3 regions of the Enterococcus sp. LJL120 genome follow, and region 3 is predicted to be linked to each of the others. Evidence: riboswitches for the same ligand, from Rfam matches in the RefSeq annotation. Region 3 holds a riboswitch; each other region holds the start of a gene.

Region 1 (5,866 bases), on a different contig from region 3:
TTTCCGTCAGAGCCATCCAGACACCCACTTGATAGGCACCATGGGAACCGCCGCCGCCAAAAACTAAGGCATTTTTATAGACGAGTTTTTTGCTCAAGCCGCCAGCGGTCTCTTGAAAGCCCGCTTGTTTAAAAATATCGTCTTGGAAAGACACCTGCCGCTGAGAAAAATCTAATATCAAGGTCTTTTTGAAAAAAGAGCGGGCAACTTGTTCTACCACTCTCAGCAATTGTTTTTGCGAGCGGCAGCGGAGCACTAGCAGATTATCAATAATCAAGGCCTCTGCTGTTTTTTGATAAGAGAAAAAGAAATGGCAGCTGGCTGTTTCCACAACAGCCGCCAACTTTCCTGACTGCGCTAACAGCTTACGACGTGCTTCGCTGTGGCTGCCAAAAAAAGGCCAAACGAGTTGGCCTTGATTTAAACGATTTTTCCATTGGGTGTCTTCTGATTGATAAAGTGGCGAAAACTTCATGTCCATCTCCTAGCTCTTCATTTGGCAGTTACTTTTTAATTAATCTGCGACTAATACGTGTTGGCACTAATATCAAAGGCCGCCGTCATATCCGATGTAGCATCTGCAATCGGGGTTACTGATGCCAACTCGCCTTGAACGATTAACCGATTGGTGCCGGCGCCATCGCCACAGGTCAATAACGTGACAATCGTTCTTCCGGGAACATCATCTAAGACATAGGAATCGGTCGGCTGCACGATTTCAATATTGTAAATAGTATAGGTATAAATATTTTCTAAGTCAGTTAGATAAATGATTTCACCTTCTGAAACTCTCGTTAAAGGCCGGAATAATAAATCAGCATTGGCGGCACGGTGACTGGCCAGCCCGTAATTGCCTTCCCCCATCACTTGATTTTCTTTGGTGGTGCCAGCCCCATAAAAGAGGGCATTGTACTCAACACCTTTAAAAATCGGCAGGTTAATCCCCACTGAGGGCACTGCTACCGCCCCGATGACCGCAAAATCCGAATCTGAAAATTGGTCTTGGATAACCGCCTCCGTGCTAATGGCGGAAACCTGATCATAATCAAAGGTCGCCTGGGCATCTTGATTTTCAACGATATCATCCCGCGTATAATTACCAATTGAATATTGCTCGGTATTGCGGGCCATTAAAAAATCTTTAATCTGCTCATTAAAAACTAACGCCAAGCCAGCAACTAGCAACAGCAGCAGAAAAATATTCGACAGCCAGCGGAGCACCGGATTGCGTTTTTTCTTTTTGCGGGTTGGTTGCGGCCGTTTAGCCGAAGCTTTCTTTTTCTTACTCATGACCGTTCCTCCTGTCGATTGCCCTTAAAACAACCAACGTTTTCTTATTGGTATTTTACCACATTTCCTTTAAGATTTCGTAAAACTGCGCTTGTCAGGGAACAGTCTCACAGCCTTGTGAAAAATTTGAAAAACTGAAAAAATTTCCTTCACAAAAACTGAAATTTAATTTTCTTTTTTCATTCGCCGCCAATTCTTCCGCAAAATCGTCAGCTTAATGATAGAATACTGTTGACTTTTGTCTCCTTTGTAACAAAATCTTAAAAGAAAAGAAATACCTAATGTAATGAAAACAAGGTAAAATAGAATTAGCATAATCTAGGATGGGGAGGGGTTTAATTGAACAGCAATATTTGTGTCCACATCGACACATTGAATAACACCGTTTTAACGCGGGGCATCTATGCCAGCGACTTTTTTGCTGCCATCACCCACCAGCCTAAGAATTTATTATTATTAGATACCGCGACAACTATGGGGGAATTTGAATCCCATACCGGTATGAAGATGATTAAAGGGACCGAGGCCGTCATCAATTACGGCCAGCAATGGCAACGGCGGGGACCCAGCAGTCAAAACAAGTGGATTGATTTTAATGATGTGACGATGCTCAAAGAATTAACACCGATTGAAATTTCTGAATTATTGTATCTCGGCCACACACAGCACCCGCTGCGTTCGCCGTTTTTCTATAAGCTGCAAAATAATTTTGTCTACTTTGACGGCAGCGGCTATTTTAGCAAGACCTATTACCGCTACTTAGATGAATTTTTCCAAGTCTTGGCGAAAAAAATCACGACAATTTTACAGCCGCGGGTCAATGAACGCCGCTCGATTTTCCGCCGCAGCAGCGCAGTTGAGCCGATTCCAACAAGTCAGCTGAAAACCTTGAAGCACCTCTTTCAAGAGGGCATTTCCTTTAGCTTTGATAAGGCGGAATACACCAATCAATTATTTAAAATACCCATTTACGTCGTGGAAGATCGCTTCTGGAAGTCGCAATCAGCCCAAGCAAGTGAGCAGCTAGCAGCTTCGATTACTTACAACGCCAATGAAAAAAGCTGGCAAATCGCCATTGAAAATGACGATTTAAATTATTTAATCAACCAAAATGCAAATTAATTGCTCGCTAAAGTATATTATCTGTGATAAAGTAAATGCATAATTAAATACAACTTTGCAAAGGGGAGCCCTTGTGGCTGAGATTGAGTAATACTCTAAACCCTCGTACCTGTTTCGGTTATTCGAGCGTAGGAATTGTAATGGTCAGACGACACGTCCAACCTCTTCTTTGCATAGACCAAGGGAGAGGTTTTTTATGTCGAAAAAAATGGATATTCGGGTGTGGGTCGAAGGAACATTGGTGGCGGCCATGGCAATGGCCTTGTCTTTTATTCCGTTGCAATCATTAAACGCTAGTTTAGATTTATCACTGGGAATGGTCCCGTTAGTTTTGTATTCTTATCGCCGCGGCTTAATCCCCGGCCTAACAGCCGGCTTTGTCTGGGGCCTTTTAAGCATCGTCTCCGGCAACGCTCTAAAATACATGGTATCAGTACCACAAATTATTTTTGAATATCCCTTCGCCTTTGCTTTCGCTGGCATGGCGGGCATTTTCGCCCGCCAAGTGCAGCAGGCCATCAGCGCTGACAAAACAAAAAAAGCCATCACCTACGTTGTGATTGGCGGCATTGTCGCAGCCTTTTCCCGCTGGTTCTGGCACTTTTGGGCAGGCGTATTCGTCTGGGGCGCTTACGCACCCGAAGGCATGAGCCCTTACTGGTACTCCTTCACGCTAAACGGCGCCAGCTTTTTAATGAACGCCATCTACATCGCAGTTGTTTTAGGCGTGTTGGTTTCAGTAGCTCCTTCATTGTTTGTGGTGAAGACTGCACCGCAGGTTTTTTCGGCGAAGAAGTAAAAAAGATCCTTGCTTTCAATTTGGTGCACTGCCCTCAAAAATTTTGATTTCTTGAGGACAGTGCTTGCCACTAAAAGCAGGGATTTTTTACATTCGATTGTCATATACTCGGGCTGTTTTTCGTGCAGGAATTCCTTCTGGACCTAGCTCAATGGTTAATAGTTGACCAAAATTACCATTCTTAGCAGCCACTTCTAACGTATTATAAATTTCGACTTCTTGATTGGCATACTCCTCGGCCGTGCCAATTTTTCTAAGCCTGCTGTCAAATCTTCCTTTGGAATCACATACAGTTCACCTACCTGCTCAACTAGGGCTACGAAGTCTGTGCCGACATAGCTATCGCCGCCGCTCCAGAAATTCATGTCAAAATATTCAGAAGCCACCTTGACCTGTTCCCAATCCTTTACGTAGGCATAGTTTTCCGTGATATCCGCATAGGAGACGATATTTTCTCCTTAATAAAATACGGGCTCACTTTCATTTGTCTAAGCTCTCTAAAGCCTACGGGGGGATTGCAACTTGTTGGATATAGCGTACCCTTTTGTCCAGTTCGTACTCAAGCTGTCTTTAGAAAAGCCCGCCCCCACCAATTTCTTGCGAATTTTGGCGATTAGCTGTGAAAGTTGGACCAACCGTGAATTTGTCACTTCACCAGGCCAAATTAGCTGACTTAACTGTTCTCGATCAATAAAACTGCCCTGTGCATTAAACAAAATAATAAATACTTTCCGCTCATTTTTGGATAAGCTATCCAAAAATTTCTCTTGGCGAATCTCAATATTTTGCTTTGAGATTCGCTCAGCTAAAGTTGTTTCAGCTTCCGCCATGATATCTTTTAACTCAATTAAAGAAATAGTTTTTCTGATTCTTTTTAAAACCCCAAATTCCTCATGTCCAGCAGTATTTTTCGCTGTATTTTCCTCAGTTACCTGAAGTAAAACAGCATCTGCAGCCTTTGTCGCAGCAATAATTGGTTGGATTTCTTCTTCCAAAAAAATAGTCTGACTAATTATGATAATGGTGAAAATATCCAAATACTTCTGTCCTCGTCTCTTCAAAATACTCTCAAACATGACTTTCGAGCAAAAAACTTCATACCCCAATAGTTGAAGTTTATTTTGAAAATCTGATTCTGATAAAACATCCTTCGTAAGAATCCCTATATGTGCCACCACAACACCTCCTAAAAATTTACCTTTTCTACTCCTTGCTATTACAAAACTTTAAAAAAAAGCAAACATCTACCGATTTTTATTTATCTATGACTATGACTAATTATCAAAAATAAGAAATATCATTTTTGATATGATTCACTAATAATTTTAAAAGCTTTACAATAAAGTGTCAATTTATATTTGACCATTTTAAAGTAATATTTTTTTATATTTCTATATTTATAATGAATTGCAATTATTTTCATCCTTAAATATTCTGTGTACCCTCTCAGATTATAGCAACGAAAAACTGCAATAAAAGCAGTTCCTAAGATAACTATTTAAAAAGTTAAAAGTATTTCCTTTTGAGGAAGAAATCCTCTCCCATTGCAAATACTGAAACGTTTAATCAGGTTCCCAGTTCTATTAAAACTGCAGCCGCTAATTTTTATTATCTTATGATCGAAAAAATTTTTCTGTTCATGTAACTAGTTAGTTGCTTCACTGTCATCTTCTAAGTAAAATTTTTCCCTTCCGTCTCTTCTGGCAACCAATCAAAATCCTAAATCTTCTATTATATACAGAAAAAAACTGCTCAATTACAAGCAGTTTTCAAGTGATATATTTGATGACAGGCCGTTCAGTTAGGACTTTAAAATAGTCCCCACCTGAATCCAAGCTTGCCATGATCGTTTGAAAATCCTCAGCCTCCTGATGGTTTTTAATTGGAACAAAATCGTAATTGCCTTGTTTGGTTCGATAACTATAGGCCCATGGATTGCCGGCTGCCAGTTTAGTGCTGTAGGCTTTCCCGAAAACAAGATATTTCATATCTGTAAATGGAAAGAAATGCAATTTGTCCTCAGCCAGCCATTCCATAATTGAGAAAGAACCGATGCCTTTCTCATTCAGCCAATATAGTTGATAATTGTAAACGGGAAATAGTTTCAGAAATTGCTGGGCTTCCCCATTGTTTACTGGTACATATGGGCCGAAATAACCGGGGATAATCGCTTCTTGAACAATTTGTAGCCAGTACAAATTTTCAAAAAAATCAGGTTCGACGGTTAATTTATCGGTAAAAAACTGTTGGAGGAATTGCTCTTTTTCCTCCGTTAAAACGGCATCTCTATTAAATGCCGTCAAAAACCTTTGCTGCAAGTTCGTTGCGCTTAATGGTTGTAGCATCCTCTTTCGCTCCTTTGCCACCTCAAGCAAATCATCCACTGAAAATTTATAAAATGCAGCCAAAATTTTAAGGCTGTGCAAGTCTGGTTGGCTTTTATCCAGCTCCCATTTGGACAGAGTTTGGCGGGAGATTTTTAATTTTTCAGCAACCTCTGCTTGGGTTAAATTGTGTTCGCTGCGAATCTTTTTTAATTGTTCACCAATGGTTACTGTCATCTTAAACCGCCTCCACTCAAGTTTTCAAGGACTATTCGGGCAAAAATTCATTGCAGTCGCTTTTAAGCTGTGCAACAGAACGTTGCTTTCTTGA
Region 2 (5,866 bases), on a different contig from region 3:
CGGTAAATTAGGCGTGATAACTGTTGCAAGCGGGAGTAATTTTTCTTTGATAACAGCCACTGCCGCATCCTGCAATAAAGGATGACCACCCTTTGCAATCATCACCGGATCAACAATTAATGGTCCAAAATCATATTTTTTCAAATTTTCAACGACGGTTTCCACCCGCTCAATGTCTGCCAGCATTCCTGTTTTGCAAGCTTTGATAGCAAAATCGGCGGCTAAAGATGAAAATTGAGCATCAATAAATCCGCTGGGAATCGCCAGGCTATCTTGGACCCCATAGGTATTTTGGGCAGTCAAGGCCACGATAATGCTCATGCCAAATGCATGGCGGGCTTGAAACGTTTTTAAATCCGCCTGAATACCGGCACCGCCCCCAGAATCACTGCCGGCAATTGTGACGACTTGCGGAGTTCTATTTTCCATTTATTTCTCCTCCAATAATTCATTCATTTTTTTATTTAAGCTGCGGACTTTTTCGGCCACTTGATCAGCCTTCATAATCTCACTGACCACTGCGATACCGGCAATCCCGCTGCCTGAGAAAGTCTGTAGATTTGTTTCATTAATGCCGCCAATTGCTACCACCGGAATGGCAACCGTTGCTGTGATATCCTTCAAAGTATTTAATGGCGTGACAGGACTGTCTTTGGTTTTCGTGGGAAACATCGCCCCAACTCCCAGATAGTCCGCTCCACTGGCTTGCGCTTCTTCAGCCCGAGCCACGCTCTTTGCCGACACCCCTAAAATTTTATCGCCGATTAATTGTCGCGTCACCGCCACCGGTAATTCATCATCGCCGATATGCACACCAGCGGCATCGACAGCCAGACAAATATCAACCCGATCATTAATAATCAAAGGAATCTGATAGGTGTCGGTAATTTTTTTCACCTTGACCGCTAAGTTAAAAAAATCGCCGGTGGTTAAGGTTTTTTCCCGCAGCTGGACTAAAGTGACGCCATTTTCACAGGCCTCTGTAATCACCGACAAAAATTGCGCCTCGGATAAATCAAATGCTCCTGTCACAAGATAAAGCTTCAGTAGTTTTTCCATCTTCATAAAACACTCCCCTTTAACTTTTCAAACCAGAGCGGCTGCTCCTTTAACAGCGCCAATTGATTGAGGGTCTCCTGGCGAAAATCAGCCAAAGCCTCTGGCGCTCTCAATGTTTGACTGGCAGCTTCACCGCATAAATTGAAATAGGTCACAGCGGCCAGCGCTGCCACAATCGTCCTTTGCCCGCTGCCTAAAAAGGCAGCTGCTAAAGCACCGACAATGTCTCCGGTTCCGGTAAAATTATCCAACTGCCAGACACCATTTTTCAAAAGCAGGCACTCGTTTTTGTTGACCAATAAATCCTGCACACCGGTTGCTAAAAAGATCGTTTCAGGATAATCTTGCGCAACTTTTTGTAGTGCAGCGGCTAATTCCTGTAAAGCGATCATTTCCTGATCCAATTGGCTGCCGTCAACGCCCCGGCCGTGGCTGGTTAACTGGCAAAAGCGCCGCAGCTCAGATATATTGCCCTTCACAATTTGCGGCTGGTGCGTCATCAGTTGCCAAGCCAAATCGTAGCGCAGCTGACTAGCAGAAACGCCGACTAAATCAATGACCATTGGCGTCGCCGTTTTTTCAGCAAAAGCAGCGGCGGCTAGTAAATTGGCTTCCCGTTCTGGCGATAAATGTCCTAAATTCAGCAGCAAGCTATCATTTTGCTTAAAGAAATCAGCAAACTCCCGCGGATCATCCGCCATCACCGGCTTGGCCTCGATATATAAGAGGGCATTTGCGACAGACTCACAGGTGATTTCATTAGTAATACATTGCACCAAAGGACCTTTTTTCAAAGGAAAAATTTCTGCTAGTGCTTTAGTGTAATCTTCAAGCCTTGAGTTTTCCATGGGATTTCCCTCCAAAAATTTGTTGAACACGTTTGAAACTAGGGAGCGGGCTGATTTTTTTCAGCAAAAGCCACGCAACGGCGGAACCAATCAGCGTTGCTCCGATAAATCTTGGTGTATAAATAGACCAATAAAGACTTTGGCTACTACCAGTAAAAAGAACCATCACTGGATAGGATAAAATCGAACCGAGAATACCTGTGCCGATAATTTCCCCCAGCATCGCTCCGATTGGTTTTTGAAATAGACGAAAGCCAATGCCTGCTAAGGCTGCTCCAAAAACTGCCCCCGTTAATGCTAACGGCGGAATACCTAATAAGGTCATTCGGATAATGCCGCAGACTAGCGCCATCACCGTTGCAAAAAATGGTCCCAGCAAAACACCCGCGATAATATTCATAACGCTGGACATTGGTGCCATCCCTTCAATGCGAAACAGCGGTGATAACACGACATCTAGCGCAATCATCAGTCCTAAAAAAGCTAGGCGAAATACTTTTTGCGAATGGGTCATCTGTTCCTCCTTATTTTCCGATTTAACTGTCTTAGTGATTTCTTAGCTTAAATTTTTAGTTCAACAACAAAAAGCCATTTATTTTCTATTCACTTAGAAAACAAATGGCGGCTAAAAAAAAGAGGCTGCGACAATAGTCCAACAAAGCGCAACTTTCAAAATATTCTCAGCGAATACTTAAAAATGGCTCCGTTAACAGATTAGCGTCACAGCCTCTGAAAAAATTCAGTCATTGACATTTCCCTTCGGCAGTTTTAACTGCGGCAGGTTCAATGGGTATAATCTCAGCATAGTGCACCCCAAATGTTTCTTTATTTAATTGTTTTTAGTATAGCACAAGTCTGCTAAAGAAAAGCCAGTCTTTATGAAAAAGCCATCCAAGTCGGCTCCATCAAATTGCCATCAGGGTCCTCCACTTCCAGTTGAACCATCTGTTCTTCGGGAATCCCCATCTCCAAATGATAGAAATCGCCGCCATTAGCTTTGGCGGTTGCGGCAAATTTTTTGACTGCATCGCCGCTAGCTAAACCAAAGGCTACCATCGATCCACTGTGGGTGTGGGGATTGGCAATCTTTTTATCCCGAATAAAGCCTTGGTAAAAATCATGGGTCAACAGCATAATCCAAAAGTTATCGTCCCAGACTAGTGCCGCCGAATGCTCATTGGAAAAATCGCGATTTTGTTGAAAGCCTAGCGCTTCGTAAAAATTGATAGAACGAGTCAAATCTGTTACTGGAAAGTTTACAAAAACCATTGTACTCATTAGAACACCTCCTTTTTTTAGACAAGTATCACAAGTTTCCACCATTTTGTAAAAATATCTGCTTTGAATTTTTACTTCCGGCCATCCTTGAGCATCACAACAACGCGAAATTGGCGTTCAGGATGGCTGTCTTTATTGACAGCTTGAATAAAGGCTTCAAACATTTCGCCGTAGCCATAATATAAGAGCTGGCTGAGCACTTGATTTTTGCCCCTAGGTACATAGCCAATTTTCTTATCTTGATAATAAACCGCCACAGCTTCAGGATCGTGGGGATTGTCCGGTTCAGCCTGAAGCGTCACTGGCTTGCCCCAGTTCAACTCTTCTGCCACATGAATCCCATCCCAATAGGCAAAGCCGGCCAAATGAAAGTCGCTGAAATGGCGACTTGGTTCACTTTTTTTGAATTCATTCATCATTTTAAAAGCGCCTCCTTTTCTTTTATTATAACAAAAGTTATCGGAAGCGGTAGCCTTCATCGGCAATAGCTGACTATTTTAAAAAAATTCCCGCAATCTTTTTATTTTATTTTTCCCGCTGATAATGCAGCTCAACAAATTCTCCCATGATTGTCGTATCCACTAGCTTTAAGCGCTGCTGGTAGTCCGCTTCTTCAAAAAGGCGTTTGCCTTTGCCTAGTAAAATCGGGGTAATCTGAATCCACCATTCATCAATCAAGTCTGCTTGAATCAGCTCGGTCACAAGGCCACCACCGCCGACAATCCAAATCATTTTTTCCTCTTGAGCTTTTAATTGTGAAATAAAAGCAGCCGGCTCCTGCTTCACCACAATTGCATCGGGCAAGTCAGCCGTTAGAGTGTTGGAAAACACATAATTTTGCTTGCCGGGATTTAACGGCTCGCCGGCTAGAATTTTTTTGGTCTCTTGATAACTGATGCGACCCATCACAGCCGAACCAATTTTTTCGTAAAAGGCGCTGTAAGTCTCGACACCTCCTTGATTGGTTTCAAATAACCATTGCAGACTGTCCTTTTGGTCTGCTAAAAAACCATCTAAACTGATGGCCCCGTAAAACGCTACTTTTGCCATTGCGCTCTGTCCTTTCTTGTCAAGTTTCTTCTATTAAAACCATTATCATCGGAAAAGAACCGTAACACAAGAAAAAACTATGACCAACAAAGTAGCCGCTGAATTTCCAAGTCCTTTTCCTGCAAATTTTTTTGCAAGTAAGAACCTATTCAGCAAGTTGTTAGGGCTACAATCAAAGTCATAGTTTTTATCTTTAAAATTTTCAATTAAAGTAGTCTTTACGTTTCAGCTTCAAGGCTGATCTTCACCGGGGTCTTGGCGACCATATCCTTTGGCAGTACGGTACACGCCCACTCCCAAAAGAAATAATCCTAAGCCAACTAGAGACAATTGGCCGACAGTATCACCGAAAAATGGCGTAATCCATAGATGCCAAGAAAAAACCCATGCTAAAGGAATCAAGGCAACCATGATCCACAATAATTTTTTTATAAGTGTCATCTTATCCCCTCCTATTTCATCTGAAGTGATTCCATTTCTTCCAATAAGATTGTTTGCTAGCCAACTGTCTTTCCTTTTACAAAACAGCGGACTGCAACAAACTAGAAAAAGTGGAACCAGTGCTTCTAATAATTTATTTCGCTATCAGGCACGTCATAATATTTATTAATCATATGATAGGCCGTAATCTGCAAAATTGTCATCAGCGGCAGCATTGCCGCTGATCCGACTGCTACCCACAATTGTGATTCCCGACCGCTAGCTGCGTCCATAATCGATAGTGCGGGCCCGGCACTGTTCACAATTACATTGGGATACAAGCCTTGGAAAATAATTCCCATAAAGGCGGCGATACAAACGACCGCCAGCCAAAAAATTAGCTGATGCCTTTGGCTAGTTCTCAGTAAGTAAGCCATGCTAAGGCTGCAAACTACTATAACCACAATTAAAAAGGTAATCGCTACAAAATGAGTGTTGAAAACATTGGTAGCATTTGCCAAAAGGATAACTTCAAGCACCGCAAGCACAATAAAAATTAGATTGACGACCCGCAATTTTTTGCCTAGTGAGGCCTGCAGTTCCGCTGAAACTTTTTTTATCACACGGGCTAAACCGATTTGTAGACAGGCAGCCATTAACAACAGTGCAGAACAAATCGTAAACGGGGTGAAAACATCCCCCATCGTGATATAGATAAAATTATCGCGAATCGGCACGCCTTTTAAAATGCTGGAAAACACAATGCCTAAGATAAAAGGCGGAACTAAGCTGCCTAAAAAAAGTCCCCAATCCCACAGCCGATTATAAGTTTTGGAACGCCATTTTTTACGATAATCAAAGGCCACGCCTCTAAACATAAAGAAGACTAACAGTAAAATGAAAAACAGATAAAAGCCTGAGGTCAAGGCCGCATACCAATGGGGAAAAGCGCCAAAGACTAACGCCATGCCGGCCACCAGCCAAGTTTCATTGCCACCCCAGACGGGTCCGGAGGTGCGGACGATTTCATCTCGGTCGCCGTTATCTTTGACAAAGAAGGTCGCCATGCCGGCGCCAAAATCTGTTCCTCCTAAGATGAAAAACATGGTCAACTCGATGGAGACTAAAATAAATAAGGCAAATTGTAAATTCGTTGGTGAACTCATGATTTACTGACCCCCTCAAAAAAATTATTTTCCAGGCTTGCCGGA
Region 3 (5,866 bases):
AAAATATGGCGTCGTGCCAAAAGCTGCTATGCCTGAAAGCAAAAATAGTTCAAGCTCACGGGATTTGAACAACTATTTAAATAAATTATTACGTAAAGATGCCGTTGCCTTGCGGACATTAGTTGCAGATGGTGCCTCTAGTGAAGAAATCCAAGCTACCAAAGAAAAAATGCTAGAGGGCGTTTATAATTTCTTGGCAATTTCTTTAGGCACACCACCGGAAACCTTCGACTTTGAATACCGGGATGCCGATAAAAATTATTATTTAGATCGCGGCTTAACACCGAAGAGTTTTTATGATAAATATGTTGGCGTTGATTTGGATCAATATGTCAGCATCATCAATGCACCAACTGCCGATAAGCCTTACAACAAATCCTACACAGTGGAAATGCTTGGCAATGTGGTCGGCGCTAAAGCTGTAAAATATCTGAACGTTGATATGAGCACTTTTAAAAAGCTAGCGATTGCCCAACTGGAACAAGGGGAATCCGTTTGGTTTGGTTGCGATGTCGGTCAATCTTCCAAACGTGATACTGGTATCATGGCGTTAGATGCCTATGACATGAACAGCCTTTTTGACACTAGCTTCACGATGACTAAAGCGGACCGTTTGGATTATGGTGAAAGTTTGATGACCCATGCGATGGTCTTGACTGGTGTTGACATCGTTGACGGCCAATCAACTAAATGGAAAGTTGAAAATAGCTGGGGTGAAAAAGTCGGCGACAAAGGCTTCTTCGTAATGAGCGATGCTTGGATGGACGAATACACCTATCAAATCGTTGTCCGTCGAGAATTTTTATCTGACGAGCAACTGGCAGCCTTTGATGCCAAACCAACTGTTTTAGCACCATGGGACCCAATGGGAGCATTGGCGTAATAAGGTTTTTGAACCCTAGTAAAGAAAAAGGGCCAAAAAAGGGCCAAATTTATAAAATGATAGACCTGTTAAAACTCAGTTTTGAGCTTTAGCAGGTCTTTTTATTAGAAATTGAAATCAGCGACAAATATTGTTTCAGAGCCCTTTGGAAAAATGAACTTGCATTTTGACTTAGATTACAAGGGCCGATGATTTCCGTTTCAGTTGACCGGATTTTCGTTTGCTTAGTTCGTCGTTGTCAGAAATTTTTTTGGTGTTGAGCACTAAAACGAGCAAACTAACTTAACACTTCATTTCCAAGACACGCATGTACTATCTTTAAATAAAAACTGCTTTATAAATTCAGATTGGAGTGTTTTTTATCTTATATCTAAAAGAAATTACCGAAGAAAATTGGCGTGTGGTAGCAAATTTGTCAGTAACAACTGACCAAAAAAATTATATCGAAACAAATAAAGACTCTTTATTAGAAGCGGCTTATGACAAATCGCTTAATTGGCTTCCTCTAGCTTTGCAAGATGGTGAAATCATTGTTGGCTTTGCGATGGTGGGGGCTTTTGATGAAAAAACGAAGACAATTTGGCTTGACCGCTTGATGATTGATCAAAAATTTCAGCATCAGGGTTACGGCCAAAGATTTATGAAAAAATTACTTGATTACTTGCAACAAAATTGGTCTGTAACTCAGATTCTTTTAAGCGTTCATCGGGAAAATAAAAAAATTTTTCAATTTTATGAAGCGACTGGTTTTGTGAATACACATCAAGTTGATCCGGACAATGGAGAAATTATTATGGTCTTGACCTGCTAAGTATTTTTTGTTTATCAAAAAAATGTTATATTTTCTCATTTATTTAAAAGAAACAGAAAAAGAAAACGTTCGCTTTTAATTACTGTTTTAAAGATAATTTAAAACGCTTTCTCAAAGACTTATCCTTTAATTTTTTCTAAAACTTGTGTTATATTAACTCTGCAATTATTTCAGTTTAAGAAAAGGTGTGGAAGCGATGAGAAAGTATTTTGCAGAATTTTTAGGAACTTTTATGCTGGTGTTTTTAGGAACCGGCACAGTTGTGATTGCCCAAGGGGATACTTTGGCAATTGGCTTGAGCTTTGGTTTAGCCATCACGATTATGGCCTATGCGGTAGGTGGCGTTTCCGGTGGGAATTTTAATCCGGCGGTCTCAACAGCAATGATGATTAATAAGAGATTGTCAGTCAAAGATGGTCTAATTTATATTGTCGCCCAAGCTTTAGGAGCAATCGCTGCTTCTGGTGTGTTATCCATGTTTATTTCTGCCCTAGGTTTAGAAAGTGGTCAATACGGGCAAAATGATTTTTCAAAAATCAGTGCAGGAATGGCTTTCTTAGTGGAAGTAATCATTACCTTCTTATTTATTTTTGTTATCTTAATGGTCACCAGTAAACAATTTGGTAATGCGCAAATGGCACCAATTGCAATTGGTTTAGTCTTAGCCTTTTAATTATTGTGGCCTTGAACTTAACTGGCGGCTCTTTAAATCCCGCAAGAAGCTTAGGACCAGCATTGTTCGCCGGTGGTACAGCTCTCAGCCATTACTGGGTCTTTTTATTGGCTCCATTAGTTGGCGGTGCACTGGCAGCTTTGGCTGGTAAAGCAATGGGCAGTGAAGAATAAAAAAATTTAACCAAAGAAAAGTGCCCACAAAAGTTAGCATTCAAGACTAACTTCTGTGGGCACTTCTTTTATTAGTGTGAGCTTTTTTCTGATAACCAAGTTTCGCCGGTGAAGGCCATCTCCCAAAAAGCTAGCTCGTATTCTTTGGAAAGAATAAAGTCCTCTTTAATTTTGACTTTTTGCTGGTCAGTTAAAGCAGCAGCCAATTCATCCATTAAGTCAATCATCTCTTGTGTTGAAGTTTGGAACCAATCACTGGCATAGGTCGCCAGCCAATTTTGATAAATTTTGGGTGCCGGTTGCGCTGTGGCATAGGTCTTACCGATATCTGCATACAACCAATAACACGGGAGAATTGCCGCAATCGTGTGGGCCAAGCTGCCACTCATGCTGGCACGATAAAGGTGCGAGGTATAAGCATAAGCCGTAGGAGCCGGTTTCAATTCTTGCATTTCCTGCTTGCTGATATTCAAAATTTCTGCGTGCTCCTGATGGACAGTTAACTCAGCTTCAGCAGTCAGCTTGGCTTTTTCGGCCAAGACAGCTGTCAGAGTAAAATCCTCGGCTTGTGAAGCAGCAATGGCATGGATTTTACCGTAATGCTTAAGATAATAAATGTCCTGCAAAATATAAAATTTAAACTTTTCCAGAAGCAAATCACCGTGAACAATTCCTTTTACAAAAGGATGATGTAAACTTTTTTGCCAACTTTCTTCTGTTGCCAAGCGCAATTCTTCAGTAAATCTCATAAAAAAAATCCTCCTCAAGTCCTTCTAAAGACGTGACGCAGGATGGTATGTTTAATTCAGCTAAAGATAGACCCTCAGCTTGCTTAAACTCTACTTCCCTCCGCTGGTCCTAACCAGTTCAGGTTCTAAGGGTGCTAAACTTTTGTTTATCTCAGCCCGCAGGCGCCCCTAGTAGAAATTTTTTTATTTGTCTTGCTAAATAATATGCTAACAGATGTCAGATTGAAGTCAAGAATAAGCAAAAAAATAAACCGCTAGCTGCGGTGGTTATCTGGAGGAAAGCCGTTTTAAAATTTTTGAAACTTTACCAATCTTTGAAGATCGATAAAGTGAAAAATTAGAAATGGTTTCTCAAGATAGGCCAACTGTTTGCTAGCAGTCTATAAAATAAGTGCAAAAATTAATCTTGTTTTGGTGCTTTTTTCTTAAATAAAACAATCGTGAAGACTGCTAATAATGCTAACGTTAAGAAAATTAAGCTGATATCCACTTTGGCAGACATAAAGCCTAACACTGCGGAACCGATAATTCCGATAAAAGAGCCGATGATACCAAATTTTTGCAAGCCGTTTAACTGATCCATCACATCACGGAAACCAACTACAAGGCTAACGGATGCAGCAAAGGCAATAATTCCTAATACAATATGCAAGAAAATCATTTTCTCCCTCCTCTCCTTGTAAAAGAATAGCAAACAAATCATATTTATCGAAACAATCTGCTTCAACAGTGAAATAAAAAGATTTTGCAGTTGGCAAAAAGCGACCGGACGAGATTTAACTAGCACTAACTTTGAAATCCTTTCAAAAATAGTTGCAAAAGCGATAATTTTTTTCGGATTTTCTTTTGATAGTTTCCTAGATTTGCTAAAATGAATTGAAGCTTTAGTTTTGTCGCAAAATTTGCGATTAGGAAAGAGGAGGCAGGTTTGTGGCTAAAAAATATACAAAAGAGCATGAAGTAACCTTTTATGAATGTGATGTCAATCAGCAGATGACCTTTCCAGCACTCTTAAGTGTTGCCGTCAAGGTTTCAGAAGATCAGAGTGCGTTGTTTAATCGAGGGAATGAATATATCCATCAGCTGGGCTTAGGTTGGGTAATTACCAATTATCAAATTGCTATCACAAGAATGCCGACAGTCGGCGAAGTTTGCCAAGTTACTACGGAGGCCAAAGAATACAATAAATTTTTCTGTTACCGTAGCTTTTGGTTTCATGATGCGGCTGGCAATGAGCTGGTGGCAATTGAGTCGGTGTTTGTCTTGATGGACATGGCAGCCCGCAAAGTGACTAGTGTGCCGGATGAGGTCATTGCCCCTTATGAAAGCACCAAAGTAAAATCAATTCGCCGATTTCCCGCAATTGAAAAGGTGGAGACAGGAAAGACGCTACCGTTTCGGGTCCGTTTTTACGATATTGACAGCAATCATCATGTCAACAATTCAATTTATTTCAATTGGATGATTAACGCACTGGACTACCAATTTTTAGTCGAGCACCGGCCGCTGAGCGTCAATATCCGTTTTGATAAAGAGGTTGAATATGGTGCGACGGTGGACAGCTTAGTGGAAGTTGTTGAAAAAGAAGGTCAGCTTTTGACCCGCCATGAAATTCGGTTGGGGGCCGAGCTTTGCTGTGAAGCGAATTTTATTTGGGAGCCAATAAAATAAATAAAAAACTTCAGAAAATTGTATCTTGAAGTGACTTTCGAAAAGCCAGCTAGTTAGGCTAGTTTTTCGTTTCACGACTTTCACAATTTTTTGAAGTTTTTTTACTATTCCTCCAAAAATTCTTGCCGTTCAACGGCCAGCAACTGGCTATTAATGGCAATCAATAATTTTAAGCGGGCCTTTTGGCTGTTAATGCCATTGCAAAAGATGACACCTAATTGCTGCAGCTCTTGACCGCCGCCTTGATAATCGTAAATCGGTTCAACGATACCGTTAAAGCAACGGGAGACGAGCACAACGGGTACTTTTTTGGCCAATAATTTTTTGAGGGCCGGCAAGGTTTGCGGAGGTAGATTGCCAGCGCCTAAGCCTTCAATGACTAAGCCGTCGATTGCAGATTCTGATAAGGCTTCAATCAAATCTCCATGCATTCCCGCGTAACCTTTGACGATGGGAATTAGCCCGTTGACCGCTTGGATATCAATGCGGTCACTGCTAGTCAGTTCCTGCATAAAACGAATATGGAGTTTGGTGATGATGCCAATTGGTCCTAATGTTGGCGTGCGAAAAGTTGCTACATTAGTGGTGTGGGTTTTGGTTACGTAGCGGGCGGTGTGAATTTCATCATTCATTACCACGAGGACACCTTTACCTTGAGCCTCTGGGCAAGCGGCCACCCGAATGGCCGACTCAAAATTATACAGGCCGTCGCTACCGATTTCATTGCTGGAACGCATGGCTCCTGTGATTGCAATCGGCATGATGCCGCCGATGGTTGTATCTAAAAAATAGGCTGTTTCTTCTAAAGTATCGGTACCGTGGGTAATCACCACACCATTGAAATTTTCAGTTTCGGCCCGTTGAATTCGATTTTTTAATAAAAGCATATGCTCAGGCGTAATATGG

The links. Region 3 has a riboswitch for thiamine pyrophosphate ahead of tenA (thiaminase II). Riboswitches for the same ligand answer to the same signal wherever they lie in the genome.
Region 1: it holds a riboswitch for thiamine pyrophosphate, as region 3 does, so the genes downstream of both, thiT (energy-coupled thiamine transporter ThiT) here and tenA (thiaminase II) in region 3, are expected to answer to the same signal.
Region 2: it holds a riboswitch for thiamine pyrophosphate, as region 3 does, so the genes downstream of both, thiW (energy coupling factor transporter S component ThiW) here and tenA (thiaminase II) in region 3, are expected to answer to the same signal.

Annotation. Positions count from the first base shown of each region.
Region 1 is NZ_JBTXLV010000002.1:134,284-140,149, forward strand. Features, by position in the region: gene ACYSNU_RS03800 (patatin-like phospholipase family protein) at 1-475, opposite strand, end outside; gene ACYSNU_RS03805 (class A sortase) at 526-1,290, opposite strand; gene ACYSNU_RS03810 (hypothetical protein) at 1,630-2,412, shown strand; TPP riboswitch at 2,464-2,564, shown strand; gene thiT (energy-coupled thiamine transporter ThiT) at 2,609-3,211, shown strand; gene ACYSNU_RS03820 (hypothetical protein) at 3,406-3,597, opposite strand; gene ACYSNU_RS03825 (helix-turn-helix domain-containing protein) at 3,709-4,386, opposite strand; gene ACYSNU_RS03830 (helix-turn-helix transcriptional regulator) at 4,981-5,772, opposite strand.
Region 2 is NZ_JBTXLV010000002.1:10,923-16,788, forward strand. Features, by position in the region: gene thiD (bifunctional hydroxymethylpyrimidine kinase/phosphomethylpyrimidine kinase) at 1-429, opposite strand, end outside; gene thiE (thiamine phosphate synthase) at 430-1,059, opposite strand; gene thiM (hydroxyethylthiazole kinase) at 1,062-1,907, opposite strand; gene thiW (energy coupling factor transporter S component ThiW) at 1,888-2,376, opposite strand; TPP riboswitch at 2,645-2,733, opposite strand; gene ACYSNU_RS03225 (VOC family protein) at 2,784-3,185, opposite strand; gene ACYSNU_RS03230 (HIRAN domain-containing protein) at 3,257-3,601, opposite strand; gene ACYSNU_RS03235 (dihydrofolate reductase family protein) at 3,711-4,235, opposite strand; gene ACYSNU_RS03240 (hypothetical protein) at 4,467-4,676, opposite strand; gene cydB (cytochrome d ubiquinol oxidase subunit II) at 4,802-5,821, opposite strand; gene ACYSNU_RS03250 (cytochrome ubiquinol oxidase subunit I) at 5,818-5,866, opposite strand, start outside.
Region 3 is NZ_JBTXLV010000001.1:272,568-278,433, forward strand. Features, by position in the region: gene ACYSNU_RS01350 (C1 family peptidase) at 1-883, shown strand, start outside; gene ACYSNU_RS01355 (GNAT family N-acetyltransferase) at 1,284-1,694, shown strand; partial or broken gene ACYSNU_RS01360 (MIP/aquaporin family protein) at 1,891-2,540, shown strand; gene tenA (thiaminase II) at 2,612-3,289, opposite strand; TPP riboswitch at 3,368-3,469, opposite strand; gene ACYSNU_RS01370 (hypothetical protein) at 3,690-3,950, opposite strand; gene ACYSNU_RS01375 (acyl-ACP thioesterase domain-containing protein) at 4,220-4,960, shown strand; gene ACYSNU_RS01380 (asparaginase) at 5,065-5,866, opposite strand, start outside.